Regions from separate parts of the Bacillus sp. SRI_025 genome, predicted to be linked through region 2. Evidence: predicted binding sites of a transcription regulator. Region 2 holds the regulator's gene; the other holds the start of a gene.
What was found. The regulator LexA, encoded in region 2, represses DNA repair genes until DNA is damaged. The targets are predictions, from matches to a motif close to CGAACATATGTTCG.
Positions count from the first base shown of each region.

Region 1: uvrB (excinuclease ABC subunit UvrB) is a predicted target of LexA. The motif match lies at 3,586-3,599, and genes of this name have one in related genera.

Region 1 covers NZ_JBYEGB010000001.1:346,171-354,874, reverse strand. Annotated here, with positions in the region: gene AC20OE_RS01865 (TetR/AcrR family transcriptional regulator) at 1-239, opposite strand, end outside; gene AC20OE_RS01860 (PEP/pyruvate-binding domain-containing protein) at 329-2,860, opposite strand; gene AC20OE_RS01855 (CsbA family protein) at 3,142-3,387, shown strand; gene uvrB (excinuclease ABC subunit UvrB) at 3,667-5,652, shown strand; gene uvrA (excinuclease ABC subunit UvrA) at 5,660-8,536, shown strand; gene AC20OE_RS01840 (hypothetical protein) at 8,571-8,704, opposite strand, start outside.
Region 2 covers NZ_JBYEGB010000004.1:320,001-328,704, forward strand. Annotated here, with positions in the region: gene AC20OE_RS13890 (bifunctional cytochrome P450/NADPH--P450 reductase) at 1-1,235, shown strand, start outside; gene AC20OE_RS13895 (trypsin-like serine peptidase) at 1,430-2,338, shown strand; gene AC20OE_RS13900 (NucA/NucB deoxyribonuclease domain-containing protein) at 2,598-2,978, shown strand; gene AC20OE_RS13905 (STAS domain-containing protein) at 3,126-3,974, shown strand; gene AC20OE_RS13910 (IseA DL-endopeptidase inhibitor family protein) at 4,007-4,549, opposite strand; gene AC20OE_RS13915 (hypothetical protein) at 4,845-5,291, shown strand; gene lexA (transcriptional repressor LexA) at 5,337-5,957, opposite strand; gene yneA (cell division suppressor protein YneA) at 6,117-6,428, shown strand; gene AC20OE_RS13930 (YneB family resolvase-like protein) at 6,446-7,093, shown strand; gene AC20OE_RS13935 (DUF896 domain-containing protein) at 7,163-7,393, shown strand; gene tkt (transketolase) at 7,581-8,704, shown strand, end outside.

The sequences.
Region 1 (8,704 bases), on a different contig from region 2:
AACTTTAAATCGGTGTATAAATCGCCTTTAAATTCTGCTTCTAGGGTTTTTGTCGGTGTTGATTTCATTTTCATAATGGCAGCAATGACGCCGCGTTTGTTTTTAAAGTTGCGAAAAATAGTTGCTTCACTCACATTCGCTTTTGTTGCTATTTCTTTGGTTGTTGTTTTTTGATAGCCCTTTTCAGTTAATAAATCCATTGTTGCGCGAATGATTCGTTGATTTGTAGATTTTAACAAGCATACTCACCTCAGGTTATGAATGTGTTTGCAACAAAGTAAGTATACCGATAAAACCTATGAGCGCCAATATCGTCCAAATGATAAGTTTATGAACGCGAATGCTGCTTTAATATCTGAATGCGCCCATTGCTGCCATCTACTGTCACAAGGTCACCGGATTGAAGTGTTTCAGTTGCTATTCTAGTACCTAAGACAGCTGGCATCATATACTCTCTTGCAATAATAGCTGAATGAGATAAAATGCCTCCAGCATCGGTGATGACTGCTTTCGCATCTCTAAATAAGCTCGTCCATAAAGGTGTAGTCGTTTTACAAACTAATATATCATCCTTTTGAAATTGTGAGAATTCATCAGCACATGTAATGACTTTTACTCTTCCAGAAACAATACCGCTGGATGCGCCAATTCCATGGATCACATCGTGTGTGTTGTGTTCATTTTCTCTTAATGAACCAAGCATTCTTTCCACTTGCTGCAATTCAGCTTCAGTTGGAGTGCCGGTGTAAGCTGGTGGTTGAATGGCTTCATTTTCTTTCATTTCCATTTTTCTTTGCTGGATAACCGAATCGAATGAGATAGACGTTGTGAGCGCTTTTTGTACCTCTTCATCGTAGAGATACCAAAGATCTTCTTGATGAGGAATGGCTCCTTTTTTTGCGAGAAGCTCACCAATTTTTAATAGATATACCCGGGCTTTTGCATCTAACATTGCATCAATGTAGAAGTGGTGGTCATCTCGGATATTCGCTGCTTGAAGGGCAAATTGATACAGCGTCTCAAATTTTGTTTTAAACGACTCATCCTTCACTTGACTCATAAAATGTTTATACGTCTCTTGTCTTTTAATCACTGCTTTTGCAAATTCTTCATCAAAATCACATTGGGACTGGATGTTATTTCTGATGATATCTAATATAAACTCCGGGTTTTCTACCCAAGTCTCATCCGTAAGGTCATGACTTTTAACAGATCGCCAGCCGTAAACTTGGAGAAAATCCTCCAATTTCGAAATGAAATGTTTCCCTTTTTCGAAGTGATTGAGTGCGTATAACAGGTCCGGGTTCTTTTCATGATGAATAAATGCCTGATGAAGTTCTGGATCTTGAAGGACATCCTTTGCTATATCAGATAGCAGCTTGTCTGTTTCAAGAGATTTGTTCATCACGCCTATCATCATTTCGTGCAGCAAGACGACTTGTGTTTGATCACCGGTATATGTTACAAGCATGTCTTCAATGATAGATGATAGTATGACTTGCGGTGTGACGATATCAAAATGATCATCATATGCTTGAATGTAAAAATCCTTTAATTCTTCAAAGCCGATGATGGCTTTTTCAATGGTCATAGGTTCATTCATTTGGCGATCGAGTTTTTCGTAAAATGGAAAGAAATTTTTCTCTAGAATCTCATACATCCGTTCACTTAAATGCGGAAATAGCTCAAATATACGTTCATCAAAAAAGGGTGCAGCTCCCTCTTGCGCTTCTGGCAGTGCGGGTGCTGAGTATAAGTGGCCTCTGTAAAGCTTAATATCTTTGATGTTCATATCAGGTACTTGATACTTTTCTCCATTTTTCTTCATCCCGCTTTTTAAGGCTGGTATGATCAGGCTTGAGAAAAGAGGGCTCGTTGGACCAGGCATATGATCATCCATTGAAATCCAGAATTCCTGCAGCTCATCTGGCTTCATTTGAAAAGAAGCACCCGCTGTTTCATTTACTGCTTTTGGGAGAGCTGTAGTAATCGGCCTCGCTTGAAGTAAATAAAACGCCCCATCTGCAATTCCAAATTCGATATCGACTCCATGTCCGTAAAGTTCTTCTACTTGTTTTGTGATTTGTGCGATTTCTATCAATTGATCATCGTTTAGGCAAAACTGGCCAGCCATTTCCTCCGCTACTGGTTCCTCGATGACACCCTCTTGGAAAGGAACAATTTGTAGCTCTTTCGCCCCAAGTGTTTTTTCAATCGAAAAGTTCTCTTTATCTACAATAAACGTGTCTGGTGTCACAAGACCGGAGACAATTGCTTCTCCCAATCCGTAGCTTGCGGTCAGCATCATTTCATTTGGTTTCCCCGATATGGGGTTCTCACTAAAGATGACACCGGAGACGTCAGAATGGATCAATCCTTGAACGACAACGGCCATAAGCGGCATCTCTTCCTCGTTTTCATTCATCTCTTCCTTATATTCTGTGACTCTCGCTGCAAAATAAGAAGACCAGCATTCTTTGACCGCCTGTAAAAATTCTTCATTTGTTTTGATATTTAAATAGGTCTCGTACTGTCCTGCAAACGAGGCGCCTTCGAGATCTTCAGCAACAGAAGAGGATCGTACTGCAACTGAGGGATAAGTCTTCCGCAAGGATTGAAAGGACGAGATCAGCTCTGCTTCCATTTGTGAAGGAAACGATGCTTCTTTGATTTTTTGAGAAAGGTTTTGTTCTGCTGGCTGCAGATTGTGATATGAAAGAAAGCTTTCAAAGCTGTTGGTTTTAATAATAAATCCATCTGGGACTGGCAGGCCGTGATTGTTTAATTTAATTAAATTCAGGCCTTTTGCCCCTGCGAGTGATGCGGATTCTTCAGCCGCATGAAATAAAACTGAATACATGGGAATGCCCCCTTATCCAAATAGCCAATGATTTGTATGTCTCTCTATTTTTTAAAATGATAGTGCGCACTATCATTTTAATCATAGAATTGATTGGATGTTATTGTCAAAGACGGAAAGACCTATCTTTACAAAGGGGACAATCTCACTAATTTTCTGCTATTTCTAAAACAAAAGTCTCCGAACATGAAGAAAAAAGGCAAAATTGAAAACTGTGAATTGTTCAATATGCCAATCTTTACTATAATCAAGGAAGTAGACCATGAAGAGGGAGGGTTTTTGTGATTACAAAAGCCATATTTGCACTAGTTTTTCCTTTCCTGCTCGTTATTTTATTTTCAAAGGTTACTTATAATCATTACGTAGGCATTGCGTTAACAGCAGCGCTTTTATTTGCTTCGTATATGAAAGGCTATACAGAAACCTACTTTATTGTGGGATTAGATATTATTTCTTTAGTAGCTGGGGCTTTGTTTATGGCTAAAAAAGAAATCGAAAAGAGAGAAAAAGCTGAAAAACATCAATGATGTTATCTTAATGCTGAAAGCTGACATGTTTTAAACAAGAGCTGTGCTTACGATTTCTAGTAAGCACAGCTTTCTTTTTCTGCTCATCGAATATCTCACTCCAAAATGTTCCATACTGAAAGGAAGGTTTTCTTAAGAGGGTTATTTGCCAAGGGAGAGAGGGTATGACTGTATTGGAAATAAAAATCAAGCGAGAGCCGAACTTTAGTTCGTATTTTTGTGTTCTTTTATGATAATATATTCATTAGATAGATTTCGTAACGAAACGGAGGCTTTGATGTGAGTGACCGCTTTGAATTAGTTTCTAACTATCAGCCCCAAGGAGATCAGCCAAAGGCGATTGAAAAGCTTGTTGAGGGGATCCATCAGGGGAAACAGCATCAAACGCTGTTAGGTGCTACAGGTACGGGAAAGACCTTTACTGTCTCCAACCTGATCAAAGAAGTGAACAAACCGACGCTTGTCATTGCGCATAATAAGACACTTGCCGGTCAGTTATACAGTGAATTCAAGGAATTTTTCCCGAATAATGCTGTTGAATATTTTGTGAGTTACTATGATTATTATCAGCCAGAGGCATATGTACCTCAGACCGATACATTTATTGAGAAAGATGCCAGCATCAATGATGAGATTGATAAGCTGAGACACTCGGCTACGTCCTCGTTATTTGAGAGAAGGGATGTCATCATCATTGCCAGTGTGTCCTGTATTTATGGCTTAGGTTCGCCAGAGGAATACAGAGAGCTTGTGCTGTCTTTGCGCACTGAAATGGAGATTGAACGCAATCAGCTCCTTCGTAAGCTGGTGGATATTCAGTATTCTCGTAATGATATAGATTTTCAGCGCGGAACCTTCCGAGTCAGAGGAGACGTCGTTGAGATTTTTCCTGCTTCACGAGATGAGCATTGTATCAGAGTGGAGTTTTTCGGTGATGAAATTGAACGTATTCGTGAAGTGGATGCGCTGACCGGAGAAATACTTGGTGATCGTGACCACGTGGCCATTTTCCCAGCATCTCACTTCGTCACAAGAGAAGAAAAAATGGAAAAAGCCATTATCAATATTGAACAAGAGCTAGAAGAACAGCTCGAAAAGCTTCGCGAAAATGGAAAATTGCTTGAAGCGCAGCGCCTTGAGCAGCGGACAAGATATGACCTTGAGATGATGAGAGAGATGGGCTTTTGTTCAGGCATCGAGAATTATTCAAGACATCTGACCTTGCGTCCTCCTGGTTCAACACCTTACACACTGCTTGATTATTTCCCAGATGACTTTATGATTGTTGTCGATGAATCGCATGTGACGATTCCGCAAATCCGTGCCATGTACAACGGGGATCAAGCGAGAAAGCAAGTGTTGGTTGATCACGGATTCCGCCTGCCATCAGCACTTGATAACAGACCGCTCACCTTTGATGAGTTTGAAAAGCATATCAATCATATCGTTCATGTATCAGCAACGCCTGGTCCATACGAGCTTGAGAAAACGCCTGAGGTTGTGGAACAAATTATCCGTCCAACAGGATTACTTGATCCAATTATTGAAGTCCGTCCGATTGAAGGACAAATTGATGACTTAATTGGAGAAATTCATTCACGAGTTGAGAAAAATGAGCGTGTGCTTGTGACCACACTGACGAAGAAAATGTCTGAGGATCTCACAGATTACTTAAAAGAAATCGGAATCAAGGTGAATTACCTGCATTCAGAAATTAAGACCCTTGAGCGGATTGAGATTATCCGTGATTTGCGTCTCGGTAAATATGATGTGCTTGTTGGAATCAACCTTCTTCGTGAAGGACTGGATATTCCAGAGGTGTCGCTCGTGGCCATTTTAGATGCGGATAAAGAAGGCTTTTTGCGCTCTGAAAGATCCCTCATCCAGACGATTGGCCGTGCAGCGAGAAATGCAGAAGGCCGGGTCATTATGTATGCAGACAATATGACAAAATCGATGGACATTGCGATTCAAGAAACGAAGCGAAGACGAGAACAGCAAGAAGCATATAACGAGAAATTTGGGATTACCCCACAAACCATCCATAAGAAAATTCGAGATGTTATTAAGGCAACAAAGATACATGAGGATTCGGAAGAATACGAAACAAAAGCAGCACCAAAGCTTTCGAAAATGAGCAAAAAAGAAAGAGAAAAAGTGATCGAAAAAGTCGAGATGGAAATGAAAGATGCAGCAAAAGCGCTTGATTTTGAAAAAGCAGCAGAATTAAGAGATCTATTGCTAGAGCTAAAAGCGGAAGGATGATTGCCTGATGGCTATGGAACGAATAGAGGTGAAAGGTGCTAGAGCCCACAACCTTAAAAATATTGATGTGAATATCCCGCGTGACCAGCTAGTGGTCATTACGGGGTTATCTGGTTCAGGAAAATCGTCGCTTGCCTTTGATACCATTTATGCAGAAGGTCAGCGCAGGTACGTTGAATCTCTTTCAGCGTACGCACGCCAATTTCTTGGGCAAATGGATAAACCGGATGTAGATGCCATTGAAGGTCTTTCTCCGGCGATTAGTATTGATCAGAAAACGACGAGCCGAAACCCTAGATCAACAGTTGGTACTGTCACTGAAATTTATGATTATTTGCGTCTCTTGTATGCTCGAGTCGGAAAACCGATTTGTCCTATACATGGGATTGAAATTACGTCACAAACGATTGAGCAGATGACAGATCGTATTTTAGAGTATCCTGAAAGAACGAAATTACAAGTGCTTGCCCCAGTTGTTTCCGGCCGCAAAGGAACACATGTGAAAGTACTTGATCAAATTCGGAAGCAGGGCTATGTGCGAGTGAGAGTCGATGGAGAGATGGAAGACCTTTCAGAAGATATCGAGCTTGAAAAGAACAAGAAGCATTCCATTGAAGTGGTGATTGATCGTATCGTGGTGAAGGAAGGCGTGGCTGCTCGTCTGTCTGACTCACTTGAAACCGCACTGCGGCTGGGCGAAGGCCGAGTGATGATTGATGTGATTGGACAAGAAGAGCTGTTATTCAGCGAACATCATGCTTGTCCGCATTGCGGGTTCTCTATTGGTGAACTTGAGCCGAGAATGTTTTCATTTAATAGTCCTTTTGGTGCCTGCCCGAGCTGTGATGGGCTCGGTTCCAAACTAGAAGTCGACCCTGAGCTTGTCATTCCTAATAAGGATCTGACTTTACGTCAGCATGCCATTGCACCATGGGAGCCGCAAAGCTCGCAATACTATCCTCAGCTTCTTGAGGCCGTATGTACACATTATGGCATCGACATGGACATTCCAGTGAAAGATATCCCATCGCATTTATTCGATAAAATTTTATATGGAAGCGGATCTGAACGGATTTATTTTAAATACGAAAATGATTTTGGACAGGTACGTGAAAATGAAATTGAGTTTGAAGGTGTTCTTCGTAATATTGAACGACGCTATAAAGAAACCAGCTCTGATTATATTCGTGAGCAAATGGAAAAATATATGGCGAATCAGCCATGTCCGACATGTAAAGGATATCGTCTGAAAAAAGAAACGCTGGCGGTTCTCATCAATGGCAAGCATATCGGAGAAATCACCGATTTGTCTGTCTCTGATGCCCTTGATTTCTATGAAAAAATCGAGTTGTCTGAGAAAGATTTGCAGATTGCCCAGCTCATTTTGCGTGAAATCAAAGAGCGCTTGTCTTTCTTAAATAATGTGGGATTAGATTATCTGAATTTGAGCCGGTCGGCTGGCACACTATCAGGTGGAGAAGCGCAGCGGATTCGCCTGGCGACTCAAATCGGGTCAAGGCTGACAGGTGTTCTTTATATATTAGATGAACCATCCATTGGTCTGCATCAGCGCGATAATGACCGGTTGATTGGGACGTTGAAAAACATGCGCGACATCGGGAACACACTGATTGTCGTCGAGCATGATGAAGATACCATGCTAGCTGCTGATTATTTAATAGATATTGGACCTGGAGCAGGAGTTCATGGAGGAGAAGTGATTTCAGCTGGAACGCCAGAAGAAGTCATGAAGGACCCGAAATCATTAACAGGACAATATTTATCTGGTGAGAAATTTATTCCGCTGCCAATTGAGAGAAGAAAGCCTGACGGCCGCTATATTGAGATAAAAGGTGCAAAAGAAAACAACCTGAAAAACGTGAATGCGAAGTTTCCTCTTGGCGTCTTTACAGCTGTGACCGGAGTATCCGGCTCAGGGAAAAGTACGCTTGTGAATGAAATTCTATTAAAATCACTTTCACAAAAGTTGCACAGAGCGAAGGCGAAGCCAGGGCAGCACAAAGAAATCAAAGGAATGGATCATTTGGATAAGGTCATTGATATTGATCAATCTCCAATTGGCCGTACACCAAGATCGAACCCTGCCACGTATACAGGTGTCTTTGATGATGTGCGGGATGTGTTTGCACAAACCAACGAAGCAAAGGTACGAGGTTATAAAAAAGGCAGATTCAGTTTTAACGTCAAAGGCGGGCGCTGTGAGGCGTGCCGCGGGGATGGCATCATTAAAATTGAAATGCACTTTTTGCCAGATGTGTATGTACCTTGTGAAGTGTGTCACGGGAAACGTTATAACCGTGAAACTCTTGAGGTCACATATAAAGGGAAGAACATTGCTGATGTGCTGGAAATGACGGTGGAGGACGCACTCCAATTTTTCGAGAATATCCCGAAAATTAAGCGGAAGCTTCAAACGATTTATGATGTGGGGCTTGGATACATTACACTTGGACAGCCTGCAACGACATTGTCCGGAGGAGAGGCGCAGCGCGTGAAATTGGCATCTGAGCTTCACCGCCGTTCAAACGGAAGGTCTCTTTACATTTTGGACGAGCCGACAACAGGTCTGCATGTGGATGATATTGCCCGTTTATTAAAAGTGCTTCAGCGTTTGGTTGAGAACGGTGATACAGTGCTGGTCATTGAGCACAACCTTGACATTATCAAGGCTGCTGATTACCTCGTTGATCTAGGACCAGAAGGCGGTGCAGGCGGCGGAACGATCATTGCCTCTGGCACTCCTGAGGACATTGCAAAAGAAGAAGCATCTTACACAGGCCAATACTTGAAGCCTATTTTAAAGCGTGACCGTAAGCGTATGAAACAGCTGGTCAAAGAAACAGAAAGTGTGACTTCTTCATAAAGAAAACCCCTCTTTTTATAGAGGGGTTTTTCTTTTATTGCACATCTTCCTTCGGCATTAAATTACTGAGGTGCGTTAAATCCTTTAAAATATGCGTGCTGCTGCTATCGAGCAGTACCTTTAAATAACGGATATCACCATACTTTGGATGAGACGGATGAATGGTCT
Region 2 (8,704 bases):
AGGGGAAGGAAAAACCAAACCTATCAGTTGCTTATACGAATGAGCTAGTGGAGCGTCCTGTAGCCAAAATATATGATGCCTTTTCAGCTGTTGTATTGAAAAATGAAGAATTACAATCAGAAACAAGCACGAGGCAGACAAGACATATTGAATTGAAATTGCCTGCTGGAAAAGCATACAAAGAAGGGGATCATATCGGGGTTGTACCGAAAAATAGTGATGCACTCGTTGAGCGTGTGACCCGCCGCTTTAAACTAAATCCAGAGCAGCATATTAAGCTTTCATCTGAGAAAGAGGCAAGTCATTTACCATTAGATCAGCCAATTCCAATCAAAGAATTACTCGCCTCACATGTTGAGCTTCAAGAGCCTGCGACACGTACACAGCTAAGAGAGCTCGCAGCACATACGGTATGTCCGCCTCACCGCGTGGAGCTTGAAGAGATGGCTGGTGAAGCATATCAAGAAGCCATTTTAAAGAAACGAGTAACCATGCTGGATTTATTAGATCAATATGAAGCGTGCGAGCTGCCGTTTGTACACTTTTTGGCGCTTTTACCAGGTTTGAAACCGCGTTATTATTCGATCTCTAGCTCGCCTAAGGTAGATGCAGAAAAAGTCAGTATCACAGTAGCAGTTGTAAAAGATAAAGCGTGGAGTGGCAGAGGAGAATATGCCGGAGTTGCCTCAACCTATTTATGTGGTCTAAAAGAAGGAGAAGAAGTAGCCTGCTTCCTGCATGAAGCGCAAGACGGATTCCAGCTGCCTCCTTCATCAGAAGTGCCGATGATCATGATCGGACCAGGTACAGGAATTGCTCCATTTAGAGGATTTGTTCAGGCAAGAGAAGTGTGGCAGAAGGAAGGGAAGCAGCTAGGCGAAGCCCACTTATATTTTGGCTGCCGTCACCCTGAGGAAGATGATCTATATTTTGATGAAATGCAGCTTGCCGCGCAAAACGGAGTTATCCATATCCATCGTGCTTATTCTCGTTACGATGAGCAAAAAGTATATGTCCAGCATTTGTTGAAAGAAGAAGGCGGCATGCTCATCGAATTGCTTGATCAAGGTGCCTACCTTTACGTGTGCGGAGACGGAAAAGTCATGGCCCCAGATGTAGAGGCTACACTAATCGATCTCTATCAAAACGAGAAACAATGCTCGAAGGAAACAGCTGAAAATTGGCTGACAGCCCTTGCAAATGACAATAGATATGTAAAAGATGTGTGGAGCTGACAAAAGGAAAGACCGCCAATTAGGCGGTTTTTTTCTATTCTCATAGAAAGAGATCGATAGAATGAAGGGGTGGGAAGATACAAAACACCTAATTTAAAAATGAAATATTTTGTAAAAAATAAGAATATTCTCTCATTTACTCCAATATGAAACAATCGTATGATTTTTGATATAGGACATAAAGGAGGAATATGATGAAAAAGGTGAAAATGTTACTCCCTTCTCTTCTCGTTTTTGGTGCTTTAAGTGTGCCTAGTTTTGCCCAAGCCACATCGGATTCAGTACTAACGTCTGATTATGACATGGTGACTTCTGATGGAAAAGTGATTTCTTCAAGTGATTTCCACAATGATACGAAAGCCCCCTCATCCTTTGACAAAGTGGATGATCTTTCTTCTACTGTTGGCGAAAAAGTAAAACCACTATCAAAATATTTAAAAGATTTTCAAACAAAAGTCGTCATTGGAGACGATGGTAGAACCAAAGTAGCAAATACAAGAATAGCACCATACAATTCGATTGCTTATATTACATTTGGCGGCTCCAGCTGTACAGGGACACTCATTGCTCCTAATAAAATTTTGACAAACGGACACTGCGTGTACAATACGGCATCGAGAAGCTATAGTGAAAAAGGAACCGTATATCCAGGTATGAATGATAGTACTGCGGTGAACGGTTCAGCAAAAATGACTGAGTTCTATGTGCCAAGCGGGTATATTAATACTGGTGCAAGTCAATATGACTTTGCCGTAATCAAAACCGATACGAATATTGGCAATACGGTCGGCTACCGATCCATCCGCCAGGTGACAAACTTGACTGGGACAACCATTAAAATCTCAGGATATCCTGGTGATAAAATGAGATCGACTGGCAAGGTGTCACAATGGGAGATGTCAGGTCCTGTGACGAGAGAAGATACGAATCTAGCATACTATACGATTGATACATTCAGCGGAAATTCAGGTTCTGCCATGCTAGATCAAAACCAGCAAATTGTTGGAGTTCATAACGCTGGGTATTCAAACGGAACGATGAATGGCGGTCCAAAAGCGACAGCTGCCTTTGTTGAGTTTATAAACTATGCGAAAGCGCAATAAAAAATAGAGCTTGTTTCCTTCATAGGGGACAAGCTTTTTTGTATGAATTCATTTAATAGAGGATTCATTTTTTTAACCTGTGGATTTGAGATTGAGAGCTACATCAATTTTTTCACATGTCATTCGCGAACCACTCATACATTAAAATGTCACATTTCCTTTAAGTCAAAACCATGCTTGAGATGGATGAGGAGGTCACGCGCTTTTGAAGATGAAAAGAGGCTGGATCGCTGCTGTCGCTTTATGTTTTGTGATATGGATGGGCATGTTGTTAGGTGGATTTGGAGAGAAGCAGGCAGCAAAAGGGGCTGATCGATATGATCATGTCGTTCAATTTCCAAAGGAAAGGTACCCTGAAACAGGCAGTCATATTCAAGAAGCCATTCGAAAAGGGCATTCAGATGTGTGTACCATTGACAGGAATGGAGCAGATGCCCGCAGGCAAGAATCATTAAAAGGGATTCCGACAAAACCTGGATTTGACCGGGATGAATGGCCGATGGCGGTTTGTCTTGAGGGAGGAAAAGGCGCAAGCGTTCAATATGTCAGTCCATCTGATAATAGGGGAGCAGGCTCATGGGTCGGGCACCAAATCAGCGGATTTCCTGATGGGAAAAGAATATTATTCATTGTGAAATAAATCTGAGGAAAAGGCACCCCTCGAGCGGGTGCCTTTTTTGTTTATGGCAGAGCGTATCCGAGCTGGCAGGGAAAAAAGATTCAGTGGTACAATCAATCTATAAGGTACAAAGACTGACAAGAAGAAAATGTGAAGGGACATTTGCTTATGGATAAGAACCGTGCATTATACGATTTTTTTATGCAGCATGCAGAGAAGCTGACTGAAACATGGTATGAATCAATTGAGGACGATGATCCAGAATCGATATATCGTTCAACAGATTCCAGCATCATTGCAGAGCTAAAACGGCAGAATCAAGATTATTACCAGCACTTTATACGAGCTATTATTGAAGACAAGACATATTTACATACTGAATTTAAAAAATGGTCTGAGGATTTAGCCAGTGATCCGAAGCATTTAAATACACCATTAGATTATGTCGTAAGAGAATACATGTCTAATCAAAGAGTCGTTCTGCATTACTTAAAAGAATTTATTAAACAGCGTCAAGGTGACATTGATATTGACCGCATTTTTTATTGGTATGATTTAATTTCCGAAGCGTTTAATATTTCAATCCATGTGTTTATCCAGCAATATGTGAAAAATACAACGAAGAAGCTTGTGGCTCAAAGAGATATGATTTATGAATTGAGTTCACCGGTGATTGTTTTAAAAAGCCAGATTGCGTTGTTGCCTTTAGTAGGTGATATTGACACAGCGAGAGCAAAGATTATTTTAGAAAATACGCTAAAACAGTGCTCGCAAAAAGGGGTTCAGCATTTATGTATTGATCTATCGGGTGTTGTCATTATTGATACAATGGTGGCTCATCAAATCTTTGACCTTGTTACGTCACTTCGGTTAATTGGAGTAGAGACGACCATTTCAGGAATTAGACCAGAAATTGCTCAAACAGCAGTACAGCTCGGGCTTCCTTTTAATGAATTTCGCACGGCATCATCACTTGCTCACGCGCTGGACCGCATGACTGAATTTTCTCCAATATAAAAACCAGGCCGATGAGAGGCCTGGTTTTTTATTTAGATGACAGCGTCAATTTGTGTGACTTTCCAATCTTTTTGTACTTTTTCGTACGTAACAGTTCGTTTTACTTTGCGTCCATCAAGTGTTGGGACAGTAAATTCATATGTGCGGACTGTTTGCTTCTTAGAAACAAGTTTAGGTGTGGCTTTTTCCCAATTGAGCATGTTATCTCCGTCACCGACTGGAACAGCCATTTTGCCTTTATGAACAATAAACTGATAATCTTTTAAACCATGTTTGATGGCATCTTGAGTGAACACTTGAGATAGGTAGCTGTTTAATTTTTTCTTTGTATCAAATGTTTTAGAAAGATAGTTGTATGTCATATCTTTATAGGTAAATGATTTTAATTTGTAATTAGAATGTTCTTTAATTTTGTAGCCTGACATTGCACTCCAAAAGTGTTCTCTTGCATCAAGGGCAATATGTAACGCTTCTTTATTTGTCAAAGCGGCTGATTTCTTGGAAGCGGCCAATGTTGTAGTTTGTAATGAGATCATAAGCATAATAGCAGTTAATAAAACAAATAATTTTTTCAAGGCAATTGCCTCCTTTTCTCAATGAAAACTTCTTATGTTACAAATGTTACAATAATTACAGTGATATTACAAGTATTAAATCTAAATGTTTTTTTATTTCTTTTGTTTCTAATTATATAACGTTTGAGGGAGACAAAAAGTTTTCATTTTTTTATTTTTCTTCTTAATGATTATTTAACCGTTCTAAAGAAGAACGAAACGTCTTTTGGAAAAATTTCTATTTAGACGTTTAACACACTTTTTTATTTATGACATATACTGTCGTGATGAATGTCTAAAGAAAGTGGTGTTTATTATGTATCATCCGTATGAAGGTGTGTGGAATGGGTACTCATATGATAGGCAGATGCAAGGATTTCCATCTGTTGGTATTCCTCAAGGTGGAGGGTTTCCTGGGTTTCCGATCGGAGGAGGTACTTGGCCAGGGCAAGGTTCAGGCGGACAATCTGCACCGCCGGCACCGCCGCAGCATATCATTTCGCAGTATCAACAAGCACTCTCGCAGCCACAGAGTATGCAGTCGCTTATATCTGGGCACGGTGTTGGCGGAGGTCATCAAACTGTACAATTTGCAGCGGGATGTAATAGAAGATGGACAATTGTGTTTTTGAGAAACGGTCAAGTATTTTTAATGTTCGTTCTTTCCTCACAGCCTTTTGGCCGAACAACTGGTTTTATATGGCCGAACTTTACATTTGGTTCCTTCCCAAGTTCAAGTATTCTTGCCTATTCTTGTGCATAAGAAAAAGCCGGTTCTCATCAGCAGCTGATGAAATACCGGCTTTTTTTAATGAATATTTCGAAATACGCCAATCACTTTACCTAGTATACTCACATTCTGTAAAATAATCGGTTCCATTGATGGGTTCTCTGGCTGTAATCTAAAGTGTGTATCTTCTTTATAAAAGCGTTTGACTGTCGCTTCATCTTCCTCTGTCATGGCGACCACAATATCACCATTGTTAGCGGTGCTTTGCTGACGCACGATGACATAGTCCTTGTCCAAAATACCTGCATCAATCATACTTTCTCCCATAATTTCAAGCATAAACACTTGTTCATCTGGTGCTGCAAAAGTCTCTGGAAGGGGGAAGTATTCTTCTACATTTTCAACAGCAGTGATAGGAAGGCCGGCCGTTACTTTTCCGATGACTGGAACGTTCATTACAGCACTCTTTGGAATATTCATTTCCTCTTCATCTAGTACTTCGATCGCTCTCGGTTTTGTCGGGTCTCTTCTAATTAAGCCCTTTGTTTCTAGTCTAGCTAAATGTCCATGGACCGTTGAACTGGATGCTAGACCGACAGCTTCTCCAATTTCACGGACGGATGGGGGATAACCCTTGCTTTTTACTTCATCTTTGATGAATTTCAGGATATCGAGTTGTCTTTTTGATAGCTTCGTCATCTTTTGCACCTCAAAACGTCAATTTTAAAGAAATTATAGCATGTTTTTCCTAACAGTACAAACATAGGTTCGAAAAAAACGTTTGACAGAAACATTTGTTCGTATTTATAATGAGTGACAGAAAGAGCGAACACATATTCTATTAGGAGAGATGACATTATGAGGTTAAAAGAATCTATTATTTTTATTGGGGTATTCTCATTCATCGTTGGCATATTTCTCTCACTTATTGCAGTCACAAGCCATAATGATACAAATCAGTATGTTAAAATAGAGGTTCAATCAGGTGATACTCTTTGGGGGTTAGCTGATCAAGTAAACGACAGCAAATCAATCGACAAAAATGCATTTATTGATTGGGTTACCGAACACAATGATCTTGCTTCAACTGAAATCCAGCCTGGCGACATTCTTGTTATACCCGTCAAAAAAGAGCATCCAGTCGTATATCAGCTTGCAACAGTACAGTAGAAAGGTCGATTTTAGACATGAACGCAATCATTTATGCGAGAGTAAGCACTGTCAAAGAAGAGCAGGAAACCTCGTTGAAAAGACAAGAAGAAGAACTGCTGGCGTTAGCTGCCATGCACAAGATGAATGTGGTCAAAGTCATCAAAGAAAAAGCAAGTGGATATGATTTAGATCGTGATGGTGTGTTTGAAATGCTTGCTGCACTGAAGGAAGAGTCAATCGATGCCGTTTTGATCCAGGATGAAACTCGTCTTGGAAGAGGACAAGCAAAAATTGCACTTCTTCATTGTTTATTTAAAGAGAACGTAAAGGTATACAGCGTGTTTCATAGAGGAGAGCTTGAGCTTTCAGAAGCAGATGAAATGGTCATTGAGATTGTAGGAGTCGTCGAAGAATACCAACGGAAAATTCATAACCTGAAAATCAAGCGGGGAATGAAAAGGGCAGTTGAGCGCGGATATCAGCCTGAACTGAATTTAAGGCAGCAGGACCATGCACCTGGCCGTGAGCGTATTGAAGTGCCGATTTCAGAAATTGTTCGATTAAGAAAAAACAATATGACATTCGCCGAAATTGCCGCAACTCTTCAGGCATTAGGTTTTGACATTTCAAAAGCAACGGTGCATAGAAGGTATCAAGAATATGAAAAAGACCTTACCACCTAAAGCGTGATTTGTTGTCAAAATGATTGATATTTAGTAGTATGTAGAGAAAATGCTTTAAAGGAGTTTGTCATGATTTCTAAAGAACAGCTTGCAAGAATAAATGAGCTTTCAAAAAAGTCGAAAGAGACCGGTTTATCAGACGCTGAAAAAACAGAACAAAAGCAGTTGAGAGAAGAGTATTTGAAAGCTTTTCGTTCTTCTATGAAAAATACACTTAAAACTGTCAAGATCGTTGATCCTGAAGGAAACGATGTCACACCAGAAAAATTAAAAAGAGAAAAAGATCAGAACCTTCATTAAGGCTGTGATTTCTTGAATTTTGAAAAGATGGGAAGATTATTCTCGTCTTTTTTCATATTTGCATAACTTTTTAGGTGATCGATAAACTAAATGTGACAAAATCCTTCTTTTTCAGCGTGAAATAGTTGTGAAAAAAGGACAGTAGATTTATGATAATGGTGTACACAAGATACGGAAGGGGATTTATATGGAAACGATTGAATTGAAATCTATTGCAACAATACGTACTCTCTCCATAGACGCAATTGAAAAAGCGAATTCCGGTCACCCAGGAATGCCGATGGGTGCTGCACCAATGGCGTACGCTTTATGGACGAATCACTTAAACGTAAGTCCGCAAAATCCAAAATGGTTTAACAGAGACCGCTTTGTTTTATCTGCGGGACATGGTTCTATGCTTCTATACAGCATGCTTCATTTAAGCGGATACAATCTGAGCATCGATGATCTAAAACAATTCCGCCAATGGGGAAGCAAAACACCTGGACATCCTGAATTTGGACACACAGAAGGCGTAGATGCCACAACAGGTCCTTTAGGCCAGGGAATTGCTATGGCAGTAGGGATGGCACTTGCAGAAAGACATCTTGCGGAAACGTATAACAAAGACAACTTTCAGGTTGTAGATCACTATACATACAGCATTTGCGGAGATGGAGACTTAATGGAGGGGATTTCCTCAGAAGCTGCTTCACTTGCTGGTCATTTAGGCTTAGGCCGTTTAATCGTTCTTTACGATTCAAATGACATTTCTTTAGATGGCGACTTAGATCGCTCATTCTCTGAAAATGTGAAGAATCGTTTTGAAGCGATGAACTGGGAAGTTCTTTACGTGAAAGACGGCAACAACATCGAAGAAGTAACAGCTGCTATTGAAAAGGCGAAACAAAGCACAGACAGACCTACTTTAATCGAAGTGAAAACAACAATCGGTTTCGGTTCGCCAAACCGTGCGGGAACGTCTGGTGTGCATGGTGCACCTCTTGGCAGCGAGGAAGCTAAGCTGACGAAGGATGCTTACTCTTGGACGTTTGAAGAAGATTTCCATGTACCTTCTGAAGTGTACGATCATTTCAAAGAAGCTGTCAAAGACGCTGGTCAGAAAAAAGAAGCAGCTTGGAATGAGCTGTTTGCGCAATACGAAAAAGAATATCCAGAGCTGGCAGCACAGCTGAAGCTTGCGATTGAAGGAAAGCTTCCTGAAAATTGGGACCAAGAGGTTCCTGTTTATGAAGCAGGTTCAAGCCTTGCCTCCCGCGCTTCTTCAGGCGAAGTGTTAAATGGCATTGCAAAGCAAGTACCTTTCTTTAT